Paraneptunicella aestuarii: one gene and its partners. The protein of the gene in region 1 interacts with the protein of each later gene in a pairwise test. Links are inferred from orthologs where the notes say so. Each region holds a gene or a part of one and is shown in the gene's direction. Other genes may lie near its edges. The genes, in order: KIH87_RS03465, ftsZ and srmB.

Region 1 (8,397 bases):
CTCGGAGAAAATATTAAGGAGGAAATGAAGAAAGGAATGAATAACAATTAAATTTTTTTAAAGGAATAAAAAAATGCATTATTTTAAATTTCTTCTGTGTTTTGGACTTTTATTCCTTACAGGATGCAAAGGCTCTATCGAAACTAGGGTTAATATTTCAGATTTACTTTCCACTAAAACCAAAGATATTGTTGGAGACCTTTATGTTGAGGTTCCAAGCTGCACATCCTATAAGGATTCCCGCCAGGAATCGGATTCTTTACAAAAAGCAAAGACCCAGATATCTAACATCTTTACAGGGGCTCAGTTCAATGAATGTTTTACGAAACAATTCAAATCTTATGCTCACTTTCATATTCCCATGGTTTTAGAAAGAGACAACGATGGAAAACTTGCTTCAGAAACGAAATTAAATATTCAGTCTTCTGAAGACAATTTGTTGGCTGTTGGTTTCCCCTCTTCCATTGCAGAAAAGTTGAAACGTCTTGAAGAGAGTTCTCTTCGCACTCAGTCGCTTGACATCGAAGTTAATATTGAAGTTGTTAACGATACTGGGAAAAGTCATTCGTTTAGGGTGATATCTGCATATATCGATGGTGACCCATATGTATATGAGAGTTTGTCAGCTCCAGCAGATTCATCGTTTTTAGTGACCCTTTCTAATGTGTCAGTTGATAACGCAAAACAGAACGGCTCAACCTTCGTTTTGCTTCATTAACAATATTTCATTTCTGGCGTCTTGGGTAACTCTGAGACGCCTTATTGCATTTCGGTTGAAAATCACATTTATCAATATGCTATGATGCGCCCCTTAAAAAATTAAGAGCTATCGGGTATTCATTTCAGCTATGTTAGATAAGGTTAAGATTGTACTGGTAAACACTTCCCATACCGGCAATATCGGTTCTGCTGCACGCGCCATGAAGACCATGGGGTTGTCTGAGTTAGTATTGGTTAATCCTGTTTCACCCATTGATGGTAAAGCCAGTGCCTTGGCGGCGGGGGCGGGTGATGTGTTGGCTCATGCGCAAACCTTTGACAATCTGCAAGATGCCATTAGTGATTGCGGTTTGGTAATTGGAACCAGTGCTCGTTCTCGTACCTTGTCCTGGCCGATGCTGGATTCAAGAGAATGTGGCAAGAAGATTGTTTCTGAATCTGAGCAATACAAAACCGCGCTGGTGTTTGGTCGAGAGAACAGCGGCTTATCCAATGAAGAATTACAGCTATGTCACTTTCATGTGTGCATTGACGCTAACCCTGAATACAGTTCTTTAAATTTGGCGGCGGCGGTGCAAACTCTCTGCTATGAAGTTCGCATGGCGTTTCTGGAAAAAGACAAGATCCCGTCACAGCAAAGTGAGTACCCACTGTCGGAAGAACTTGAAGGCTTTTATGTGCATTTGGAAAAAACCTTGCAGCGTACCCAGTTCATTATTCCTAATCATCCTGGCATTGTGATGACCAAGCTGCGGCGCTTGTTTAATCGTGCTCGTCCTGAATCGCAAGAGTTGAATATCTTGCGCGGTATTTTGAGCTCGGTAAATAAGGTGGCTGACGAGGCTGGAAGAGAATAGCGTCGGCAACATTTTCTTTACAGACCCGAGTCGGCTTTGGCTCCTTTGGAATACTTGACTGATTTAGTCAGGTATGTGACTATCCTTGGCAACTCAACCAAGGCAACTGTTATGAAACTTACTTCCAAAGGTCGATACGCTGTAACTGCGATGCTGGATGTAGCGCTGCATTCTCAGAAAGGCCCTGTGTCGCTGGCAGATATCTCTGTCCGTCAGGCGATCTCCCTATCTTATCTTGAACAGTTGTTTGCCCGTTTGCGTCGTGAAGAATTAGTTTCCAGTGTTCGAGGCCCCGGTGGTGGTTATCGCTTGGGTAAAGAGCCTGAGATGATCTCTGTTGGTCAGGTGATTCGTGCCGTTGATGAGACCGTTGATGCTACTCGCTGTTCCGGTGCGGCTGATTGTCAGGGTGGAGAGCGTTGCCTTACACATAGCCTTTGGCAAGATTTGAGCGAGCGAATCGCAGTATTTCTTGATAACATCACGCTCGGAGAGTTGATGTCTCAAGCTGATGTGAAGAATACTGCGGATCGTCAGGACAGTAAGACATCATCCAGAGAAATTGAAATTAGCATGCAACTGTAAGGGTTGTGCAAAGTTCTTCTGAGTAAGGTTCTTTATGTCTGCGCCTATTTATCTTGATTATGCTGCTACGACGCCAGTCGATCCCGCTGTGGCAGAGTTAATGTCGAAATACCTCACAATGGATGGATGTTTTGGTAATCCATCATCACGTTCTCATCGCTATGGCTGGCAAGCCGAAGAAGCGGTTGAGGAAGCTCGGGAACAAGTGGCTAACCTTATCAATGCCGATCCCCGAGAAATTGTATTCACTTCCGGTGCGACCGAATCCAACAATCTTGCGATTAAAGGTGCGGCTCAGCAATATCAGGAGAAAGGCAAACACATCATCACGTTAAAGACGGAACATAAAGCCGTGTTGGATACTGTCGAGTGGATGGCAGAGCAAGGGTTTGATGTGACGTTTTTGGATGTGCAAGCCAATGGCATGTTGGATATGGAGCTGTTTGCCAAAACGCTGAGAGACGATACGGTGTTGGTGTCTGTGATGCAGGTAAACAACGAAATTGGCGTTATCCAGGATATTAAGACTGTCGTTTCTTTATGTGCTGAACGTGGCATTTTGGTGCATGTTGATGCGGCTCAGGCCACGGGAAAACTACCCATTGATGTACGTGAGCTGGGCGTTGATTTGCTATCCATTTCTGCTCATAAATTTTATGGCCCCAAAGGTATTGGAGCGCTTTACGTTAAGCGTAAGCCTAAAGTGAGGCTGGTTGCTCAGACTCATGGCGGTGGGCATGAACGTGGTATGCGTTCGGGAACCTTGGCAACGCATCAGATTGTTGGCTTGGGTGAAGCCTGTCGTTTAGCTGGTGAAAAATTGCAAGCGGAAGCGCAAAGGATTCTCAACCTGAAACAGCGCTTTTGGCAGAAAGTGCAATCATTACCTAATGTATTTGTGAATGGTGAGCAGTCGGCTGCCGTTGCGGGCATTATAAATATCAGTTTTGCCGAGGTGGAAGGTGAAGCCTTGTTAATGGCGTTGAAAGATGTTGCTGTCTCTTCTGGCTCTGCCTGTACTTCTGCCAGTCTTGAACCTTCCTATGTGTTAAGAGCATTAGGCGTTGAAAATGAACTGGCACATGCCTCTATTCGATTCAGCTTTGGTCGTTTTACCACTGAGCAAGATGTTGATAGAGCGGCTGATATTGTGATTGATGCCGTTAGCAAGTTACGTCAGGTTTAGCTTGCTGTTCAGGTTAAACAGTGAGCTTAAAGTCTCTGATTTCACGATGGTTTATTATTTTTGCCCAGGCTTAATGAACAAGCCTGTGAATAAAATGATGCAGAAAAGTTGAAAAAAAAGCTCGCAAGGCATAGGCACGGCTATTTTTATTGCATATAATCCGCGCCGTTTTTTTGAATTAAGCAAATTGGAGCCGATTCATGGCACTTGAACGTACTTTTTCTATTATCAAACCTGATGCCGTGGCTAAGAATGTCATCGGTGCGATCTACAACCGTTTTGAAACTGCTGGCTTGCGCATTGTTGCATCTAAAATGGTGCATTTGAGCAAAGACAAAGCGGAAGGTTTTTACGCAGAACACAAAGAGCGTCCTTTCTTCCCTGCATTGATCGAATTCATGACTTCTGGCCCTGTAATGGTTCAAGTACTTGAAGGCGAAGACGCAGTAAGAAAAAATCGTGAAATCATGGGTGCAACTAACCCTAAAGATGCATTGGCTGGTACTTTGCGTGCTGATTTCGCTGAGTCTATCGACGAGAATGCTGTTCACGGTTCAGACGCACCTGAGTCTGCGGCGCGTGAAATCGCTTATTTCTTCGCTGACGAAGAGATTTGCCCTCGTACTCGTTAATCTGCGATACAAAATAAGTCATCAGGGCGCTTAATGCGCCCTTTTTGCGCTTTGTTTTGTGCTTTTTGCTGAGGCGTTTTTCTAATCTTGATTCCTTATTAGCGACTCAATATTCGAAAGACATTTTTGAAACGCACTTTCAAAAGACATGATAGGACAAATTCTATAGTCGCTTTTTACACTATAAATTTGTACAATATTTCGCCTTTTTGCGAGCTTTTGACTAAACCTGTTAGCTAAGCTTGTATTTAGACAACACCTGTAACACCTAAGACTGAGGATAACAGCATGACAGCAGTGGCGCTGCCGAGCAAAACCAACCTGTTGAATTTCGACAAGCAAGGCTTGCGTGAGTTTTTTGCCAGCATTGGTGAAAAGCCTTTTCGTGCTGATCAGGTTATGAAGTGGATTTACCACAATGGTGAAAGCGACTTCAATAACATGACTAACCTCAATAAAAATTTGCGGGAAAAGCTGATTAATACCTGTGAAGTGAAAGCGCCCGAAATTTCCTTTCATAAAGAAGCGCGTGACGGCACTATCAAATTTGCCATGTTGCTGGAAGGTGGACAGGAAGTAGAAACTGTCTGGATACCAGAATCGGATCGCGCCACATTGTGTGTGTCTTCCCAGGTGGGTTGTGCCTTGGAATGCAGCTTCTGCTCTACCGCTCAGCAAGGTTTTAACCGTAACTTGTCGGTTGCTGAAATTATCGGTCAGGTTTGGCGTGTTGCTAACTTTATCGGGTTGAGCAAAGACACCTCCAAGCGTCCTATTACCAATGTGGTGATGATGGGCATGGGTGAACCCTTGTTGAATATGAAACATGTTGTTCCCGCCATGCGCTTAATGATGGATGACTTTGGCTTTGGCTTGTCCAAGCGCCGCGTTACCTTGAGTACCTCTGGTGTCGTTCCGGCATTGGATATGTTGGGCGATCAAATAGATGTTGCTTTGGCCATTTCATTGCACGCTCCCAATGATTCATTGCGTGATGAATTAGTACCGGTAAACAAGAAATATCCTATTAGTGAGTTTTTAGCCTCAGTTCGTCGTTATTTGACTAAATCCAATGCCAATCAAGGCCGTGTGACGGTTGAATACGTTATGCTTAATGGCGTGAATGACAGCATGGATCAAGCCCATGAGTTGGCTAAGGTATTGAAAGACACGCCGTCCAAGATCAACCTTATTCCTTTTAATCCTTATCCTGGTTCGCCTTATACCTGTCCGAGTAATTCTCGTATTGACCGCTTCTCCAAAGTCTTGATGGAATATGGCTTTACTGTTGTAGTGCGCAAGACTCGCGGCGATGATATTGATGCGGCCTGTGGTCAGTTGGTTGGCGATGTGATCGACCGTACCAAACGTATGATGAAGAAACAGTCGAAAGGGGATGCCATTCAGGTTGCGATGCAGTCGTAATACTTGAATATTTATCCTATCTATTCGATTTTTCTTAGGTATTATATAAACTGTTTTTAAATCATACGATTACATTCTATGTGGAAAGTCTCCATGGATGCAACGCTACAAGTCGGAGCTCGCGGTAAATTGAATATCCGTTGGCATAAACTAGTCAAATCTTTATTAGTGGCTATAGGTCTCTTGTATCTAGCGGGATGCAGCTCCAGTTCTTCGTCTGTTCATCAGAATGTGAATGAAGTGGAAGCGGCGAAAACGCGTGTTTCTCTTGGCTTAACCTATCTTAAAAATGGCAACTATACTCAGGCAAAAGCGAATCTGGACAAAGCGCTGAAATTTGCTCCCGGGTTAGTTGATACCCATTTCGCCCTTGCCTATTACTATCAATCTGTCGATGAGCCTCGCCTTGCTGAACAATATTATCAACAGGCGTTAAGGCTGGATGATGAAAATGCCGACTTGCTGAATTCTTATGGTGCGTTTTTGTGTACTCAGGGAAGCTATGCTCTGGCTGAACGATATCTGCTCCAGGCCATTAATTCTCAGCAATATGCACATACAGCCGGTTCCTATGAGAATTTGGCCATTTGTAGTCAGGCTCAAGCCAAGATTTCTCAAGCCATTGATTATTTGAAGACGGCCTTAAGCCATGAACCAGGCAGAGTGAAAAGTGCTTTTCTGTTGCTGGAAATGACGGTGTCTGCGCAACGTTGGCAAGATGCCAAGGATGCGTTGCAACGATTTGAAAAATTGGCTCCGGTCTCGGCTCGTTCTCTTGAATATGCGATTGCGATAGAGCAGGGGCTTGGAAATCAGGATGTTGCCAATGGGTATCGAGATATGTTGCAGCAGTTGTACCCGCAATATGAGCCGTCCCGTTTGATTGATGTAGCTGAGGAAACCAGCAAAGGTATTGAAAACGCTACCACAATGAATAACGGCGAATTGGAAAAGCCTGCGTTGTCAGATAGAATCCACGTGGTTCAGCCTGGAGAGAACCTATATCGCATATCGTTGAAATATAATGTACGTATGCAACGTCTTATTGAGTGGAACGGGTTAAGCACAAACTCACAGATTAAAGTTGGAACACGATTGATTGTTTCAGATCCTAACGCTAAATAGCGGGAAAAGTAGTAATAATGAGTAACGAAACACAGGACGATATTGAATTAATTAGCCCGGGCTCGATATTGAAGACTGCCCGTGAAGAGCAGGGGCTTACGCGTGAAGCCGTTGCCGATAAGTTGCACCTGCGCTTACAGATTATCGTTGATTTGGAAGAAGATAATTATTCGGCTGACATTTCTGCCACTTTTACTCGCGGCTATATCAAATTGTATTCACGCTTGTTGGGATTGGATTACAACAAGGTGTTAGAAGCTTATCAGCAGATGAATGCACAAGAGAAAGAGCCGGCAAAATTGCAGAGCTTTTCTCAAAAAGTGTCGAAACAAGCCAGCGATCAACGTTTGATGATGTTTACTTATTTCATCATCATTATTGTCTTGGCATTGGTTGTGATGTGGTGGTTGCAGCAAGGGCAATTTAGCACGAGTCTGTCTAGTAAGAGCTCACCTGCACAAACTTCCCAGAAGCAGACGACTTCAAGTCAATCAGCTAAAACGAATACAAGCAGTATGAGTCATGTGGCTGAACGCCAAAAAAATCGTGAAGAATCAGAGCTAAACACGGATGCTCCGGATGCTGATCGTATGGAAACATCGGAAACATCAATCAGTTCTGATGAGCTGGATTATTCATCTGACACTGGCGCGCCGTTTGAATCTGATAATGTGTCTGTGGCTGATTCTAAGGTTGAACAAGTCGTTGAAGATGCTGATGAAGCGTTGGCTGGTGCTAATGTGCGTGCTACGCAAGACAGTTCTTTAGCGGGCGACTCGCTACAAGAAATCACGAGGCAGGAAGATAGCTCTCAATATGCTGACGTGACTAGTGAAGAGATAACAAGCTCAGATATGAACGATTCTTCTACAGATTCAATGACTGCAGAGGAACAACCTGAGGCACAGGGTGATAGCCAAGTGGTTATGTCAGACCCTGTTGAATTGGTATTCACCTTTGCAGGCGATTGCTGGGTCAAGATCACTGACGCAACCGGAGAAGATATTGCTTACGGTGTGAAAGCGTCAGGTCGTGTTATGCCTGTGTCGGGTATCCCGCCTTTTGAAGTGGTGTTGGGAGCACCTGAGTCTGTACAAATCACCTTTGCCGGTGAGCCTGTCGATATGTCTCGTTTTAGAGCGGGATATACAGCGCGTTTTGAATTACCTCTTGGCGAATAAATTGCAGATGCTCATAGTGGAAATAGTGGAGTAAATACCTCAATGCAGACAGAGTCGCCTATCACGCGTCGTGAATCGACGCGGATTAATGTCGGAAATGTTCCCATTGGTGCTGGTGCACCTATTGCTGTGCAGTCTATGACCAATACTTCCACCACTGATGTGGACGCTACTGTCGCGCAAATTAATCGAATTGTGGCGGTTGGTGGTGAAATTGTGCGCGTGTCTGTGCCTACTATGGATGCCGCAGAAGCGTTTAAAGTGATCCGTGAGCGAGTGAATGTGCCACTGGTCGCTGATATCCATTTTGACTATCGTATCGCACTTAAAGTGGCTGAATATGGCGCTGATTGTCTTCGTATTAACCCGGGGAATATCGGTAACATGGAGCGTGTGAAAGCCGTTGTTGATAGTGCGAAAGACAAGAATATCCCTATTCGCATAGGCGTTAATGCCGGATCGCTGGAGAAAGATTTGCAGGAAAAATATGGTGAGCCAACACCGGAAGCGCTGGTGGAATCGGCAATGCGCCATGTGGATATTCTCGACAAATTGAACTTTGATCAGTTTAAGGTCAGCGTTAAGGCGTCAGATGTTTTTCTGGCGGTTGGTGCTTACCGTTTGCTGGCAAAACAAATTAAACAGCCGTTGCACTTAGGCATCACTGAAGCGGGTGGTTTTCGTGC
Region 2 (8,177 bases), 3.2 Mb from region 1 along the record:
TCACGATGATATTGAAGCGTTGCCTTGGGTTTATAAAAGCTCAGTGCGTAAGGAATGGCCAGATACATTGCGCGTGTACGTGGTTGAGCAAACAGCGGTTGCCAGATGGCACGACGATATGTTGCTGAATCAGTACGGTGGCAGCTTTCAGGCACAAGTGCCAGAAGCATTATCCGACCTGCCCATGTTGTTAGGGCCGGGTGGAAGTGAAAAGGCAGCATTGGAAGGATATCGCTCCATGCAGGAATTATTGCAAACCACGGGTTTGCGTATTGTGGAGCTTTCGTTGAGTGAGCGTTTTGCCTGGCAGCTACGTTTGCACAACGATATAGATTTGAATTTGGGGCGTACCGAGTTCATGGGACGGTTACAGCGGTTTATTGATATTTATCCACTGCTGTTGAAAGAGGATAAAGCCGTTAACTATGTGGATTTGCGGTATGACACCGGATTAGCGGTTGGCTGGAAAGAGCCAGGCAAAAAAACGTCATAAGTTGAATAGATAAAGGTTCCGGAAATTCCGGGAATGAATGAGCAGATAACGAGATAGGCAAAATAAAGCGTGTCAAAAGTCATAGACAGAAATTTAATCGTTGGACTCGACATCGGCACCAGTCAGGTAAAGGCCGTTGTTGGTGAGTTGCTGGAAGATGGTGACATCAGCATCGTGGGTGTTGGCACACATGCAGCTCGAGGTATGGATAAAGGTGGTGTAAATGATTTGAATCTGGTGGTTCAGTCGGTTAAGCGCGCTGTTGAAGAATTGGAATTAATGGCTGATTGCCGCGTTTCATCTGTGTTCATGTCTATTTCCGGACGCCATGTACAATGCCAGAACGAAAGTGGCATGGTGCCTATTAATAATAAGGAAGTGACACAAGACGATGTGGATAATGTTATCCACGCTGCGCGTTCAGTGCCAATTGCGGCAGAACGTCGTTTACTGCATGTGTTACCGCAGGAATATACGATAGATGTGCAGGAAGGCATTAAAAATCCGATTGGCATGTCGGGAGTCAGAATGGAAGCTGAGGCACATATCATTACTTGTGCGGATGATATGGCAAAGAATTTAGTGAAATGTATTGAACGTTGCGAGCTGACAGCGGATCATATGATATTTTCTGCGCTGGCATCCAGTTACGCGGTACTAACGGATGATGAAAAAGAATTAGGTGTTTGTGTTGTTGATATTGGTGGCGGCACTATTGATATGGTGTTGTATACCGACGGCGCAATTCGCCATACGGCAGTGATTCCGGTGGCTGGTAATCAGATTACCAGCGACATTGCCAAGATATTCCGCACGCCGATTAGCCATGCGGAAGAGATAAAGATTAACTACGCCTGTGCGCTGAGAGACATGGTTAGCATGGAAGAAAACATTGAAGTGCCAAGCGTAGGCGGGCGACCTTCTCGTTCATTGTCGAGACATACATTGGCAGAAGTGATTGAGCCCAGATATCAGGAGTTGTTTGAACTGGTACATAGAGAAATTCGTAACAGTGGCCTGGGTGAGCAGATTGCTGCGGGTCTTGTGCTAACTGGCGGTTCTTCCAAGATGGAAGGGGCGGTTGAGTTTGCTGAGGAATTTTTCCAAATGCCGGTTCGCGTAGGACGAGCGACAAAGGTGAAAGGGTTGTCTGAATATGTTGAAGATCCAGCCTTTTCCACTGCGGTTGGCTTATTACATTATGGTAATGAGATGGCGCAGGCAAAGAATACCAATAAAAACAAAGCTGGCGAAAGCGTTTGGCAACGCTTGCAAAGCTGGTTTAAAGGGGAATTTTAGTGTGGGGACTGCTTTCAGTCACTGCATTTAAAAGTGCGTTAAATTTCGGAGAGTGATTATGTTTGAGTTAATGGATAGCCACAGCGAAGAAGCTGTAATTAAAGTCATCGGAGTCGGTGGCGGTGGCGGAAACGCCGTAGAACACATGGTTTCGCATAGTATTGAGGGTGTTGAATTTATTGCTGTTAACACTGATGCTCAGGTACTGCGAAGCTCATCTGCCAATGTTACCTTGCAAATTGGTTCTGAGGTAACAAAAGGCTTAGGTGCAGGTGCTAACCCTGAAGTAGGGCGTACTGCGGCACAGGAAGATCGTGAAACAATCCGTCAGGCACTGGAAGGTGCGGATATGATCTTCATCACTGCCGGTATGGGCGGTGGTACAGGCACTGGTGCAGCGCCGGAAGTCGCCAAGATTGCCAAAGAGCTTAATATCTTGACGGTAGCCGTTGTGACCAAGCCTTTCCCATTTGAAGGTAAGAAGCGTATTGCTATTGCTGAAGAAGGCATTCAAGAGCTGGAAAAGTACGTCGATTCATTGATTACCATTCCCAACGAAAAGCTGTTGAAAGTTATGGGGCGCGGAACTCCGCTATTAAAGGCGTTCAGTTCTGCTAACGATGTATTGCGCGGTGCAGTACAAGGTATTGCCGAGTTGATTACTCGTCCTGGTCTTATCAACGTTGACTTTGCTGACGTTCGTACTGTTATGTCAGAAATGGGAACGGCTATGATGGGCAGCGGTTCCGCAACGGGTGAAGACAGAGCAGAAGAAGCGGCAGAAGCGGCGATTGCCTGTCCATTATTGGAAGATATCGATTTGTCTGGTGCTCGCGGTATTTTGGTTAACATTACTGCTGGCCCTGATTTCGCCATCGACGAATTTGAAACTGTTGGTAATGCGGTTAAAGCCTTTGCATCTGAAAACGCCACGGTTGTTGTGGGTACGGTTATCGATATGGAAATGGCTGACGAAATCCGTGTGACCGTGGTTGCAACGGGTATTGGTGAGCGCAAGCCGGAAATTTCTCTGGTAAGCAATCGTGCGTCACGCGTTGTTAATGGTGACAATGATTTCCGTTTGCAACCGCAAGTTGACTATGCCAGTGAAAAAGTCAGAGCGACAGGTACTGATGATACCAAGGCTGAAACAGGAAATGATTTGGAATATTTAGATATTCCAGCGTTCTTGAGAAAGCAAGCAGACTAAATTTTGTTTCTGATACGGAACCTTATCCCAAAAGCGGTATCTAATCACTCTGCCGACTTTTGGGGTAATGTGCCGAACTGAGACAAAAGTGTTATTTGTGTCCGATGGGTTTATGTAAGTTTTTTGACAACTTGTACAAAAATCCATACAATGCCCGGCCTTTTTGACTATTTGGTCAGTAATTGCTACTTGTTAACGGCAGAAATATAAGCAAATACAAGAATCTATGATTAGACAACGTACCATTAAACAATCGGTTTCGGTCACAGGGATTGGGCTACATAAGGGTGACAAGGTACAGATGACCCTTAGACCAGCACCAGCCAATACGGGCATCGTGTTTCGACGCATCGATCTCGTCCCTCACGCCGATATTCCTGCGCAGGCAGATCTGGTTGGGGATACGATGTTATGTACTTGCCTGAGCAATGAAAACGGTGACAGCATTTCTACCGTTGAGCATTTGTCGTCTGCTTTAGCAGGGTTGGGAATTGATAACATTATTGTTGAAGTCGACAGTAATGAACTTCCTATTATGGATGGCAGTGCCAGCCCGTTTATATTCCTGTTGCAGTCAGCGGGTATTGAAGAGCTTAATGCTTCCAAGAAGTTCATTAAAATCAAACGTAAGGTTCGCGTCGAAGACGGAGATAAGTGGGCTGAGTTTCATCCTTATGAAGGCTTCCGTATTGATTTTCAAATTGACTTCGATCACCCGGTAATTAGCCAGAGCCGCCAACACATGGTGCTGGATTTCAGCAGCGATTCCTATATTGACGAAGTAAGCCGTGCGCGCACTTTCGGTTTTCTGAGAGATTTGGAATTTATGCATGCCAATAATCTGGCTTTGGGCGGCAGCATGGAAAACGCGGTTGCATTAGATGAATTCCGTGTTCTGAATCAGGAAGGTCTGCGTTATAGCGATGAATTCGTTAAGCATAAGATCCTGGATGCCGTTGGCGATTTGTATTTGGCTGGTCACAGTATTATTGGTGAGTTAAAAGCCTTTAAATCAGGGCATGGACTCAATAACAAATTGTTAAACCAACTGTTGCAAGATAAGCAGAGTTGGGAATTTGTTAGCTTTGATGAAACTGAATCTTCTCCAATTCAGTTTGGTTTGCCAGCCTGGATGAGCTAACACTAAAAGTCTTTAAAGATGCCGCTTTCAAGCGGCATTTTTTTTGAAAAATCAGAAAGCAAATATGTTTTGGTATGAAAAAGGCTACTGATTTTTTGACTGAGAGTGTTATATTGGCTAAACATAACACGTAACAAAATATGTTAGCGTATGTGCTACATGCATGGTTGCTCTTGATTACACATGGATATTCATGGTTTTATTCATGATTACTGAGCCTTTGAAACCGTAAAATACGTTGATAAACAGATTGGAAATACAAAGAATAGTATGAGTTTTACCGTCTTATATCGAAGTAAACGATTTCGATTTATCTACAGTTTGTCGCGACGACAGTTAGTTGCGGCAACCGTGCTGGTCGCTGGCCTAATCTTTATGGCTGGCCGTTCTACTCACACTCCATCTGATACCCAGGCACGTATCGCCTTCACTCAAAGTGGTCTCATTCAACAGCGTCAGGAAGTTGAAGTTCTCAAGCAAAATACAGAACAGCAATTAACCGGCATGCTGATGAAGCTGGGAGAAATGCAAAGTCAATTGCAACGTCTGAACGCGCTGGGAGAAAAGCTGGCTCTGGAATCCGATCTGGATGTCAGTGAATTTAATCTGGAAGAACCTCCTGCGATGGGCGGGCCGTCTGCTGGCAATGTTGATGTTACTATTGAGTCCAGCAAAGATGTTCTACAGCAAATTGATAGCATGTTGTTGGTATTGGATGACAAGACTCAACAGCTTGAAGCGCTGGAAACCATTATGTTGAATCATGATATCAATGCTGAAGCCTATATTTCAGGGCGTCCTATATCTTCCGGTTGGCTGTCGTCCTACTACGGTGTTCGTAAAGATCCCTTTAACGGCATGCCTGCAATGCACAAAGGTTTGGATTTCGCCGGGAAAATGGGTTCTCCTGTTCTTGCTACAGGTGCAGGGTTAGTCACTTGGTCTGGTCAGCGTTATGGCTTTGGTAACATGATCGAAATTGATCATGGCGACGGCCTGGTTACTCGTTACGGACATAATCAGGATTTGTTGGTAAAAGTGGGCGATGTTGTTACTAAAGGGCAGCATATCGCAGCCATGGGAAGCTCCGGGCGTTCTACGGGCTCTCATGTTCATTATGAAGTGTTGAAACACGGCAAGCAGCTCGACCCATTACAATATGTTTATCGAGAATCGGCGGTAAATTAACTTTATTCCAGTAAGATTTAGATAATTAGAAACAATCGGCTCTTATGAGCCGATTGTTTTATGTATAGATAGGTGTAAAATCCTGCGGGTTCAAAGAAATATTATGGCACGTATTGATTATTAGCCTGAGTGTACACATATAGAGCTTCATTAGCCTGTGGACATTGTATTTGCGACACTCTATTTTAGTCGCGGCGCTCAAACTTCCAGTACGTAGGTGACGGGTCTTTGCCGAGGTGGCTTGGCAGGGATGTGTGTTGATTTAACTGAATAAAGCTCAGTCTGTTATTGATGAGGCTGACAAAAATGTAAATTGCAGCGGAATTTGCATAGCATAAGAAATATTGGGAAACGAAAAATCCATGTTGTCTAACATTCTCACAAAAGTCTTTGGTAGTCGTAACGACCGCATCATCAAGAAACTGAACAAACATGTTGCTCAAATCAATTTATTAGAGCCAGAATACGAAGCTCTGTCTGAGCAGCAAATCAAAGACAAAAGTGCAGAATTGAAGCAACGTCTTCTGGACGGTGCCAGTACCGATTCAGTGCTTGTGGAAGCTTTTGCTCTAGTAAGAGAAGCCAGTAAACGAGTTTTCCAAATGCGTCATTTCGACGTACAAATGCTCGGTGGTATGGTGCTGAATGATGGCAAAATTTCTGAAATGCGCACCGGGGAAGGTAAAACCCTTACAGCGACATTACCGGCCTATTTGAATGGTTTGACTGGCAAAGGCGTTCACATCGTTACAGTTAACGACTATCTGGCAAAACGTGATGCTGACTGGAGCCGCCCTTTATTTGAATATTTAGGTTTAACCGTTGGCTGTAATATTCCTGGTATGCATCCGGAAGAAAAGCGTGAGGCATACCAAGCGGACATTACCTACGGAACCAATAACGAATTTGGTTTCGACTATTTGCGTGACAATATGGCGTTCTCTACAGATGAACGTGTTCAGCGCCCGCTACATTACGCCATTGTGGATGAGGTTGACTCAATCCTGATTGATGAAGCGCGTACTCCTCTTATTATTTCTGGCCCAGCCGACGACAGTTCAGCTCTGTATCAGCAAATGAATGAACTGATCCCGCAATTGGTTCAGCAGGAAAAAGAAGACGAAGAAGGCGTTGAAGGTGATGGTGATTTCACTATCGACGAGAAAGCCAAACAAATTCATTTGACTGAACGTGGTCAGGTTCGCATCGAAGAAATCCTGAAAGAAAAGGGGATTCTTGATGAGAACGACTCACTGTATGCCCCGGCTAATATCTCTTTAATGCACCATGTTAATTCTGCATTGCGTGCACACAAGTTGTTCCAGAAAGACGTTGATTACATCGTCAGTAACAACAGCGTGGTGATTGTCGATGAACACACTGGTCGTACTATGGAAGGGCGTCGCTGGTCTGATGGTCTGCATCAGGCTGTTGAAGCGAAAGAAGGCGTGCCAATTCAGAATGAAAACCAGACCCTGGCATCTATCACCTTCCAGAATTATTTCCGCTTGTACAGCAAATTGGCGGGTATGACAGGGACTGCTGATACTGAAGCATTCGAGTTCCAACATATTTATGGCTTGGAAACCGTTGTTGTGCCAACCAACAAGCCAATGGTCAGAAATGACATGGCGGATTTGATCTATCTGACAGCGGAAGAAAAGTACGAAGCTATTGTTGAAGATATCAAAGATTGCGTAAAACGAGGCCAGCCAACATTGGTGGGTACAGCGTCTATCGAAAACTCGGAATTGCTGTCAAAAATCCTTAAAAAAGAAAAAATCCCACACAAAGTATTGAACGCCAAGTTCCACGCACAAGAAGCCGAAATCGTTGCCCAAGCGGGTAAGCCCGGAGCCGTGACTATTGCTACTAACATGGCCGGTCGTGGTACGGATATCGTATTGGGTGGTAACTGGCAAGTTGAAGTGGCTGAATTGAAAGACCCCACTGAAGAGCAAATTGCCAAGATCAAGGAAGCCTGGAAGAAGTCTCACGATGAAGTTTTAGATGCCGGTGGTTTACACATCATTGGTACTGAGCGTCATGAATCTCGTCGTATTGATAACCAGCTTCGTGGCCGTGCAGGTCGTCAGGGTGACAAAGGTTCTTCCCGTTTCTACTTGTCACTGCAAGATCCATTGATGCGTATCTTTGCCTCTGAGCGTATGGCTGGCATGATGAAGCGCTTGGGAATGGAACGTGGTGAAGCCATTGAGCACCCTTGGGTAACCAAGGCTATCGAAAATGCACAACGCAAAGTGGAAGGCCGTAACTTCGATATTCGTAAACAGCTACTTGAGTTTGACGATGTTGCCAACGATCAGCGTAAAGTCATTTACGAGCAACGTAACGAGCTGTTGGAAGAAGGCGATATCAAAGAAACTATCGAAGCCGTTCGTCATGACGTTCTGGAAGATGTGATTTCACAATATATTCCAAGAGAATCTCTGGAAGAAATGTGGGATGTACCCGGATTGCAGGAGCGCTTGAAGTCAGAGTTTATGATCGACATGCCAATTCAGGAATGGCTGGATAATGACGACAAGCTATACGAAGAAAGATTGCGTGAGCGCATTCACGAGTCAGTCGCCGAAGCTTACAAAGAGAAAGAAGAAATGGTGGGAGCCGATGTGCTACGTCATTTCGAAAAAGCCATCATGTTGCAAAGCCTCGACAGCCACTGGAAAGAACATTTGGCTGCAATGGATCACTTGCGTCAGGGGATTCATTTGCGTGGTTACGCCCAGAAGAACCCTAAGCAGGAATATAAACGCGAGTCTTTTGAATTGTTCTCCGACATGCTGGAAGCGTTGAAAGTTGATGTGGTCGGTATCCTGAGCAAA
Region 3 (8,335 bases), 3.0 Mb from region 1 along the record:
ATGTTTCAGCAGCTTTTTAGAATCGATCGTGCTCTTTTGCACCATCATTAATTTGCCAACCCCTTCCTCTTCAAAAGCAGAAGGTTCCAGATAAAAGAAAGTGTGGCAGTAATGCCAGGGGTGACGGCTGGGCTTTTTATATTCAAACAGAGTGACATCTTCATGTGCGGCGCGAAACTGTTCCAAAAAGGTGAGTACCTGTTTTTTGGAATCAAACTGATGTGGCAATTTGTAAAACGCATTCACTTCGGCTCTGGCCTTACGCAGATCTCGAAGAAAATACGCTTTAGCTTCACTTTCCTGCACTCTGTTTCTCTCTACTTTTTTAACTAATCGCTGTTACTTTACCACTCAGATAAAGCTTGCATGCTGAATTCATGCCCCTGAAAACTCAGAATAACATGCTGGGGTTCAATGCGTTCAATACGCAGTTGTCCATCAACCCAGTCACCTTCCCCCAGCTCAATATCATTGACCTTCACCCACCGGTCGGCCGGTTCCGACGCATACATATGAGCAGAGAATGACATTCTCGGCAATGATGACAAAATCCAGCCGGGCATTTGATCAACTCTTGGCACATCGGGCGATACTACCTGATTTAGAGGCTTTTGCTGTTCCGCAGGTTCACCACTTTGCTCTTGTTGCTCCAAATCCGCCATCGCTTTTTGAAACTTCTGTAATAACTCTGGCGAGACATCACCATTTTGCAAAGTCGAATCTACCGATAAAGCTTCACCTTGCTCATTCACAACCAAGCCATTATCTTCCGGCGGTGTTCCCAATATCAGAGGTTTTTCAGCTTCATTATTAACAGGAGTTTGCTGTTCACCTGTTGCGGTATTGCTTACTACTGTGTCCACCGACTGAGTGATTTCTTGAGGAGTGGTTTCAGTAACTTGATTGGGAGTATTCTCAGTAGAAGTTTGTGCACCTAACTTATCTGATGTTTCGGGGGCTGAAGATAAGTCTGTACTTGCCAACTCTTTAGCCTCTGATTTTTCAGCTACTGATTCATTTTTCACAACCGTTTGAGTATCGCCAGCATTCATCCACTGCGAAGCACCAAAACCGATGCCAAAGCCAACAATAATCGTCGCTAAAGCCATTGCGCCCTGTTTCAGATATAACTGCCATGAGTCTGGAATTTCCTGAGCGGTTGGCAAAAACAGGCTTCGGTTAAACTGCTCAGCAAGCTGCGAATCTTGCATGCTTCCTGTATTAGAGCCTTTATCCTGTACGGCTCTACTTGACGTATTGGACTGTAACAAAAACTGCGTCTGAGACTGACGTTGAACAGATTCTTCCCCAGCCAATTCCACAGTTTGAGCTGGATCGATTTCCAACTGCAACACGCCCATTTCCCGTAATCCCTGTACCATAGCGTCACTGCTCACCAAGCCAGACTTGCGAATTCGCACTGGGCCATTTTGTTCCGTGATCTGAATGATCACCATGCCCGGCTTCAATGCATCAATAGAAATACGCTCAGACATACCAACTCCCTGTCATAAAACCCAACAATACCGAAGCGACAAATAATCCAGACAAGATAACCGGCCAGACTTTTGAGCGTCGTTGAGCGACCACATCCTCACCCAATATTTGAGCCGCCGCAGCAAGAAAAACATGAGGTTTTACCACCAGCATTTGCTTGCTGGCCGTTAAGGTTAATGCTCGGTCACATAATAGATTGATAACGCGAGGAATGCCGCCAGTAATGCGATGAACAGTTTTCAGGGTCGCTTCACTAAAGATATTACGATTGCCATTCGCCACTTGCAGTCGGTGCGCCACGTACTCTTTCACTTCCGGGGCGGTTAGCGGTAGCAAGTGATAACGCGCCGTAATGCGCTGGGCTAATTGGCGTAATTCATTGCGTTTTAATAACTGCTGCAATTCGGGTTGCCCAATCAATACCACCTTAAGCAATTTTTCCCGATTGGTTTCCAGATTGGTCAATAAACGCAATTGCTCAAGAACTTCGGGCATTAAATGCTGAGCTTCATCAACGATGAGAACGGTATTGATACCCGCCTGATGGTTCTTGGTGAGTTTGCCAAGGATTTTGTCGGTGAAATACTTTAAACTGGCATCTTGCTGACGATAGTCAATATTCAACTCATCACAAATGGTCGCCAACAACTCCATTGCCGACAGGGTCGGGTTCAGGATCATGGCAACCTGGGTATTCTCCGGCAATTCTTGCAATAATTTCCGCGACACCGTGGTTTTCCCGGTACCAACCTCTCCGGTCAACATCACGAACCCGCCACTTTCCTTTAAACCAAAGGTGAGATGTGCCAAAGCCTCCCGATGTCTCGGACTCATATATAAATAATCTGGATTCGGAGCGATTGAAAACGGATTATCCTTTAAACCAAAATAGTTGAGATACATAACTCATTCATTTTCTTTAAAAAGCGGCACATAAGCTAACGACTTCCATCAGGCAAGTCAAAGCTTGTAATGCTGCCTTGCGGCTGTTCGCGCAATTATAACTTGGTTCAGGCATAATAGGCTGAATATATCCTTACTACATAACTGTTCCAAATAATCAGTCACCGACAGAAAGTTGGGAGCAGACCCTCAGCCGCAAGGATGCGGCTGTGGAGCCTCAAGGGATTGATTTACAGCGAGTCTGCGACCAATTTCTGTCGGTGGCTTGCAGTTATACACACTTATTTAGCGGAAAATTAAGAAGGCACAATGACAATGCAAACCTATCTGGTCGGTGGCGCAGTTAGAGACAAATTATTAGGACGAGAAGTATACGACAAGGATTGGGTCGTGGTCGGCGCATCGCCTGATGACATGTTGAATCAGGGTTATCAGCAGGTAGGAAAAGATTTTCCGGTATTTTTGCATCCACAAACCAAAGACGAATACGCACTGGCTCGCACAGAACGAAAGTCTGGCAAAGGCTATACCGGCTTCATTTGTGACTTCTCGCAAGACATTACCTTAGAACAGGATTTACAACGCCGAGACCTGACCATTAATGCCATGGCATTAGATGAGCAAGGCAATCTGATCGATCCTTTTAATGGCAAGAGCGACCTCGACAATCGTATTCTGCGCCATGTTTCCGATGCCTTTGTAGAAGACCCTTTACGCGTACTCAGAGTAGCGCGATTCGCTGCTCGTTATCTGGAATATGGCTTTCGCATTGCCGACGAGACGTTGGAATTAATGCGTACCCTTGCCCATTCTGGTGAGCTGGAATATTTGGCTGCCGAGCGAGTATGGAAAGAAACGGAACGCAGTTTATTGGGTGAAAACCCACAGGAATATTTCCGTGTACTGCAATCTTGCGATGCCTTAAATTACTGGTTTAAAGAACTGGCTGTGCTTTGGGGAGTACCGAACCCTCCTATGCATCACCCGGAAATTGATTCAGGAATTCATACCTTGATGGTATTGGAACAAGCGGCGAAGCTCTCACCAGAATTGGACGTTCGCTATGCCGCTCTCGCTCATGATTTGGGCAAGGGCATTACGCCCGCAGAAATGTGGCCTCGTCATATTGGGCACGAAACGAACGGTGTGCCGCTGGTAGAATCGATGAGTCATCGCCTGAAATGCCCAACCAAAGCCAAAGACATCGCCAAGCTGGTGTGTGAGCTGCACATAAAGGTACATACCGCTTTTAAGCTGAAACCATCGACTATTGTCAAAATGCTGAATCAGATGGATGCCTGGCGCAAGCCGGAACGTTTTGAGCATATATTGCTTGCCTGTGAAGCCGATGCCAGAGGCCGAACCGGGTTTGAAGATCGTCGTTATCCTCAAGCAGATTATTTGCGTACTTGTTACAAAGAAGCGTCAGATATAGACGTAAAAGCCATTATGGCGTCAGGCGTTCAAGGTGCTCAAATTCGTGATGCCATTGAACGCGAACGGCAACGTAGAGTGGCAGCGGTTCCCAGACCAGAACTGGATAGTAACGGATATTGATGTTTAGAGCACGTTTACTTTGACGACAAAGAATTACCCATAGAAAGTTATAAGCAGAGCCTCAGCCGCATGGAAGCGGCTGTGGAGACTCCAAGGACGGATTCACGGCGACTCTGCGATAAATTTCTATAGGTAATTGAGCATTCAGGACTGTTATTCAGAGTTTAATTGGTATTACCCCTTATTTCTTTTATAATCGCCGACCTTTTATAACGCATACGAGAATCAGTCCAGTGTCGAGTCAATTTGAGCAATTTTTACTTGATGACAAGCTTTGCAAAGCCCTTGCAGATATGGGGTTTACTGAGCCCACCAGCATTCAAAAAGTTGCTATTCCCGCAGCACTGGATGGAAAGGATTTACTGGCTACTGCACCAACAGGTACAGGCAAAACAGCCGCCTATCTGTTACCTGTATGCCAAATGTTACTCGATGTTCCTCGCAGAGAGCCCGGTTCAGCCAGAGTGTTAGTGCTTACTCCTACTCGTGAGTTAGCTATTCAGGTAGCAGAACAATGCGAACGCATCTGCCGTTATACCAAATTATCTTGCGGCGTGATCACTGGCGGTATCAACTACGGTACAGACCATGATTTGCTGGAAAAAAATCTGGATATTTTGGTCGCCACCCCCGGACGTTTGTTCGAGCACATCGAGGGCGAAAGATTCGATTGCCGAGAGATTGAATGCCTGATCCTCGACGAAGCCGACCGCATGTTAGACATGGGCTTTGGTGGCGTCGTTAATCAAATCAGTGGCGAAGCGCGCTGGCGTCGTCAAAGTATGTTGTTTTCTGCCACACTGGAAGGTAACGGCGTTGCGTCTTTTGCTCGCAATATATTGAATGAACCCGTCGAAGTCAGCTCAGATCCTTCACGCAAAGAACGTCCAAAGATCTTGCAATGGATACACTATGCCGACAGTTACGATCACAAGCTGAGTTTACTTTCTCACATCCTGAAAAATGATGCGCAATCCGCCATTGTGTTTGTCAAAACCCGTGAGCGCGTAATGCAGCTACAAGCTCAATTACAGTCTCAAGGGATCATCAGTGTTTATTTGCAAGGTGACATGGCGCAAGACAAGCGTATTCTGGCATTAGATAAGTTCAAACAAGGTCAGGTTAAAATATTGCTGGCGACCGACGTCGCTGCTCGCGGTATTGATATTCCCAACGTCAGCCATGTTATTAACTTCGATTTGCCACGCACTGCCGATGTTTATGTTCACCGTATTGGTCGTACTGGTCGTTCCGGGCAAAAAGGCATCGCGATTTCCATCGTCGAAGCCCACGATATGGCAATACTGGCAAAAATCGAGCGCTACATTGATGAAAAGCTTAAGCCTCGTGTGATCGACGGCTTGCGCCCACAGCACAAAATTGCCGCGCTTCCAGGCAAGAAGAAAGTGAAGATAAAAGGCAAAGCGAAAAGCAAAAAAGCCAAAGCCAAGAAGAAATCCGCCAGTAAAAAGCCCAAGTAGAGAAACCAAGTCATGAAAAAAGTCGTTCTCGCCACAGGCAACCCGGGTAAAGTGAAAGAACTACAATCCTTACTGGCCGATTTAGGTATTGAAGTTGTACCTCAATCTGAATTCGATGTGCCTGAAGCCGAAGAAACAGGCTCAACCTTTGTCGAAAATGCCATTATCAAAGCGCGTAATGCGGCTAAGCATACGGGTTTGCCAGCGATTGCCGACGACTCAGGTTTATCAGTGGATTTTCTGGGTGGCGAGCCCGGCGTTTATTCAGCGCGTTACGCTGGCGCAGATGCTAACGACAGCGACAATATCGTCAAGCTATTGGATGCCATGAAGGATGCTCCAGCAGGTCAACGAGGCGCGAAATTTAATTGCGTATTAGTGTTGATGCAACATGAAAACGACCCTACCCCCATTATTGCTCATGGACAATGGCAAGGCGAAATTCTGCATGAGATCCAAGGCGAAGGCGGTTTCGGTTACGACCCGGTATTCTGGGTAGAATCGCTAAATCGTTCAGCAGCCCAGTTGGAAAAAGCAGAGAAGAACGCCATTAGCCATCGTGGTCAGGCGTTGCAAAAGCTGTTAGCTCAGCTTCGCGATTAACATAGATTCACGCCGTAAAAGTATCCCATGCTCACTGCACCACCACTTTCTCTCTATATTCACATTCCCTGGTGTGTGCAGAAATGTCCTTATTGTGATTTCAATTCCCACGGTGTTAAAAGCGACATACCCGAAGCAGAATACATTCAACACCTTTTAAATGATTTAGCGATAGACGCAAAGCGGGTTGAAGGACGAACCATAGAAACCATCTTCTTCGGTGGTGGTACGCCGAGTTTGTTCTCACCCGAAGGCATTCATGCCATTTTGCAAGGCGTTCAACAACATTTGCCTCTGGCAAAAGACGCCGAAATCACTATGGAAGCCAACCCGGGAACCATAGAAAGCGGACGCTTTGCCGGGTTCCAACAGGCAGGTGTCAACCGTATTTCGGTAGGAGTGCAAAGCTTCCAGACTAACCATTTGCTAATACTGGGGCGCATCCACGACAGCCAACAAGCGATTCAAGCCATACAGCAAGCAGGAAACGTTGGCTTAAACAGCTTTAATATCGACTTGATGCATGGTCTTCCAAAGCAGGATGCCCACTTGGCACTTGACGATCTGCAACAAGCCATCGCACTGAATGCCCCTCACTTGTCCTGGTATCAATTAACCATTGAGCCCAATACCCTGTTTCATTCCAAGCCACCGACATTGCCTCCCGACGACACCTTGTGGGACATCCAGGAACAAGGCCAAGCACTACTGGCAAAAGCCGGATACGAGCAATACGAAATTTCTGGCTACAGCAAACCCGGGCATCAATGCCGTCATAACCTGAATTACTGGCGTTTTGGCGACTACATAGGCATTGGTTGCGGTGCTCATGGCAAAATCACCAATGCCGAAACTGGCACGATTACACGCACTGTCAAGATCAAACATCCTAAAGGTTATATGGATTGTTCGAATAACTACCTTGATGAAAGCTGGCTGGTGGAAAAGGAAGATCGCCCATTTGAGTTTTTCATGAACCAGTTTCGCCTGTTCGAAGCTTGCCCGAAACAGCGCTACGAACACACCACCGGCTTATCCAGTTCAGCCCCTGAATTGCTGAACATTATCGAACAAGCACAACAAAAAGGCTGGCTTATCGACACACCAACTCACTGGGAAACCACCGACCTGGGCAAACGCTTTTTAAATGAGTTACTGGAATTGTTTTTGTAGTCTTTGCAGAAAAGCATAGATGTCAGAGCTCTTGGGATGGCGCATCAAGTGCTCCGTGACAGATAAAGAAAGTCCTTGAAAAATATCACCTCTCAGACAGCTCCTTCTCTCCAACCACAATCACATCATAAGGTTCCAGTTGTTTAATACTGCTTCTTAAGCGTTCTTCGATGTCGTTTAACTGTTCGATACGATTGCAAAACCATTGGGCTTTTTTACGCAATGTGCCAGCTTTGGGCCCCACGGTGCGTTCAATCTCTTCGCCCATTTGTTCCAAACGTTGGGATAACTCGTCAATGCGTTTTTCCATGTTGGCGTCGTTGTTGGAGGTCAGGCCGCCTATGGCTGACAAGATACCGCCCAAAGACGTGCTAATGGCGCTTTCCAGTTCTTCTTCCAGTTCTTCGTCAACGAATTCGTCAACATCTTCCAGACTGCCTGGGCCTATGTAGTAATTATCTCCAGCATGAATAAACTTTTGGTGAACCTTCCTCTTAACTCTTTCTAACGACGATTCAATTTTGTCGTAGCTTTGGTGATCACTGCCCACCAAGCCTACATAGACGTGCTGCACAGTATCCACTGCCAATTCCACGCCTTCCACAGCCAGTAATATCATATTGGGGACAATGTCATGCACTTCGTCAGATAGCGCTTTGATGTCGGCTTGTTGCTCTTCATCAAGCTGGATCCAGTGACCGCCAACAATGAGTTGGTTATCACCATTAATCTGATACCGGGTGATTTGTTCGTCAACAACACGAATATGCTTGTCGTTTACGATAAATCCGTAACGTAAATCAACATCGCATTGCAGCTCGGCTTGAGCATAGCTTGTCATAAAAACAGAAAACGCCATTAGGGCGTATTTGGAGACGTTGGTTAACAAGTGAATATCCCAAATCAATAGCACTTAACTGGGCTATATTGTGCCTTAAAATAGATGTCAGGAAACAATCTTTTAGATAAATGGCTTAAATATCACGGCGATCAGAATTGATCTTTAAATATGAACATGAGTTCTTTGCATAATGGCTGCTCGGCTTATTCTTTTTCCTTGGAAGCCAGCTTTTCCTGTAATTCGTTTAGTGTCACTTCCAACGCTTCACTGCGCTTTTTAT

The links.
Region 2: the proteins of KIH87_RS03465 (region 1) and ftsZ interact in binary tests that used the Escherichia coli proteins (3 or more experiments, as listed by UniProt). The link is inferred for Paraneptunicella aestuarii from one-to-one orthologs.
Region 3: the proteins of KIH87_RS03465 (region 1) and srmB interact in binary tests that used the Escherichia coli proteins (3 or more experiments, as listed by UniProt). The link is inferred for Paraneptunicella aestuarii from one-to-one orthologs.

The regions. Positions count from the first base shown.
Region 1 is NZ_CP074570.1:809,706-818,102, forward strand. Bases 3,345-6,336 are described here. They hold KIH87_RS03465 (bifunctional tRNA (adenosine(37)-C2)-methyltransferase TrmG/ribosomal RNA large subunit methyltransferase RlmN), read left to right. Parts: upstream 3,345-4,268; coding sequence 4,269-5,405; downstream 5,406-6,336. Other genes in these bases: KIH87_RS03455 (IscS subfamily cysteine desulfurase), read left to right, coding at 3,345-3,348; ndk (nucleoside-diphosphate kinase), read left to right, coding at 3,549-3,980; pilW (type IV pilus biogenesis/stability protein PilW), read left to right, coding at 5,499-6,336. Also shown: KIH87_RS03435 (DUF6694 family lipoprotein), read left to right, coding at 1-51; KIH87_RS03440 (DUF7424 family protein), read left to right, coding at 74-718; tRNA (cytosine(32)/uridine(32)-2'-O)-methyltransferase TrmJ, read left to right, coding at 849-1,577; Fe-S cluster assembly transcriptional regulator IscR, read left to right, coding at 1,689-2,162; more of KIH87_RS03455, read left to right, coding at 2,197-3,344; more of pilW, read left to right, coding at 6,337-6,530; KIH87_RS03475 (RodZ domain-containing protein), read left to right, coding at 6,548-7,711; ispG (flavodoxin-dependent (E)-4-hydroxy-3-methylbut-2-enyl-diphosphate synthase), read left to right, coding at 7,754-8,397.
Region 2 is NZ_CP074570.1:4,010,585-4,018,761, reverse strand. What follows is about bases 1,155-3,926. They hold ftsZ (cell division protein FtsZ), read left to right. Parts: upstream 1,155-1,850; coding sequence 1,851-3,002; downstream 3,003-3,926. Other genes in these bases: lpxC (UDP-3-O-acyl-N-acetylglucosamine deacetylase), read left to right, coding at 3,229-3,926; ftsA (cell division protein FtsA), read left to right, coding at 1,155-1,792. Also shown: KIH87_RS15475 (cell division protein FtsQ/DivIB), read left to right, coding at 1-493; more of ftsA, read left to right, coding at 563-1,154; more of lpxC, read left to right, coding at 3,927-4,143; KIH87_RS15455 (M23 family metallopeptidase), read left to right, coding at 4,414-5,331. UniProt on the Escherichia coli protein: Essential cell division protein that forms a contractile ring structure (Z ring) at the future cell division site. The regulation of the ring assembly controls the timing and the location of cell division.
Region 3 is NZ_CP074570.1:3,857,084-3,865,418, forward strand. The notes cover bases 3,415-6,344. They hold srmB (ATP-dependent RNA helicase SrmB), read left to right. Parts: upstream 3,415-4,250; coding sequence 4,251-5,438; downstream 5,439-6,344. Other genes in these bases: KIH87_RS14845 (multifunctional CCA addition/repair protein), read left to right, coding at 3,415-3,957; KIH87_RS14855 (XTP/dITP diphosphatase), read left to right, coding at 5,451-6,041; hemW (radical SAM family heme chaperone HemW), read left to right, coding at 6,069-6,344. In the rest of the region: KIH87_RS14830 (hypothetical protein), read right to left, coding at 1-306; KIH87_RS14835 (general secretion pathway protein GspB), read right to left, coding at 345-1,496; KIH87_RS14840 (ExeA family protein), read right to left, coding at 1,489-2,400; more of KIH87_RS14845, read left to right, coding at 2,716-3,414; more of hemW, read left to right, coding at 6,345-7,214; KIH87_RS14865 (DUF2884 family protein), read right to left, coding at 7,300-8,103; KIH87_RS14870 (PAS domain-containing protein), read right to left, coding at 8,259-8,335. UniProt on the Escherichia coli protein: DEAD-box RNA helicase involved in the assembly of the 50S ribosomal subunit at low temperature. Exhibits RNA-stimulated ATP hydrolysis and RNA unwinding activity. Acts before DeaD.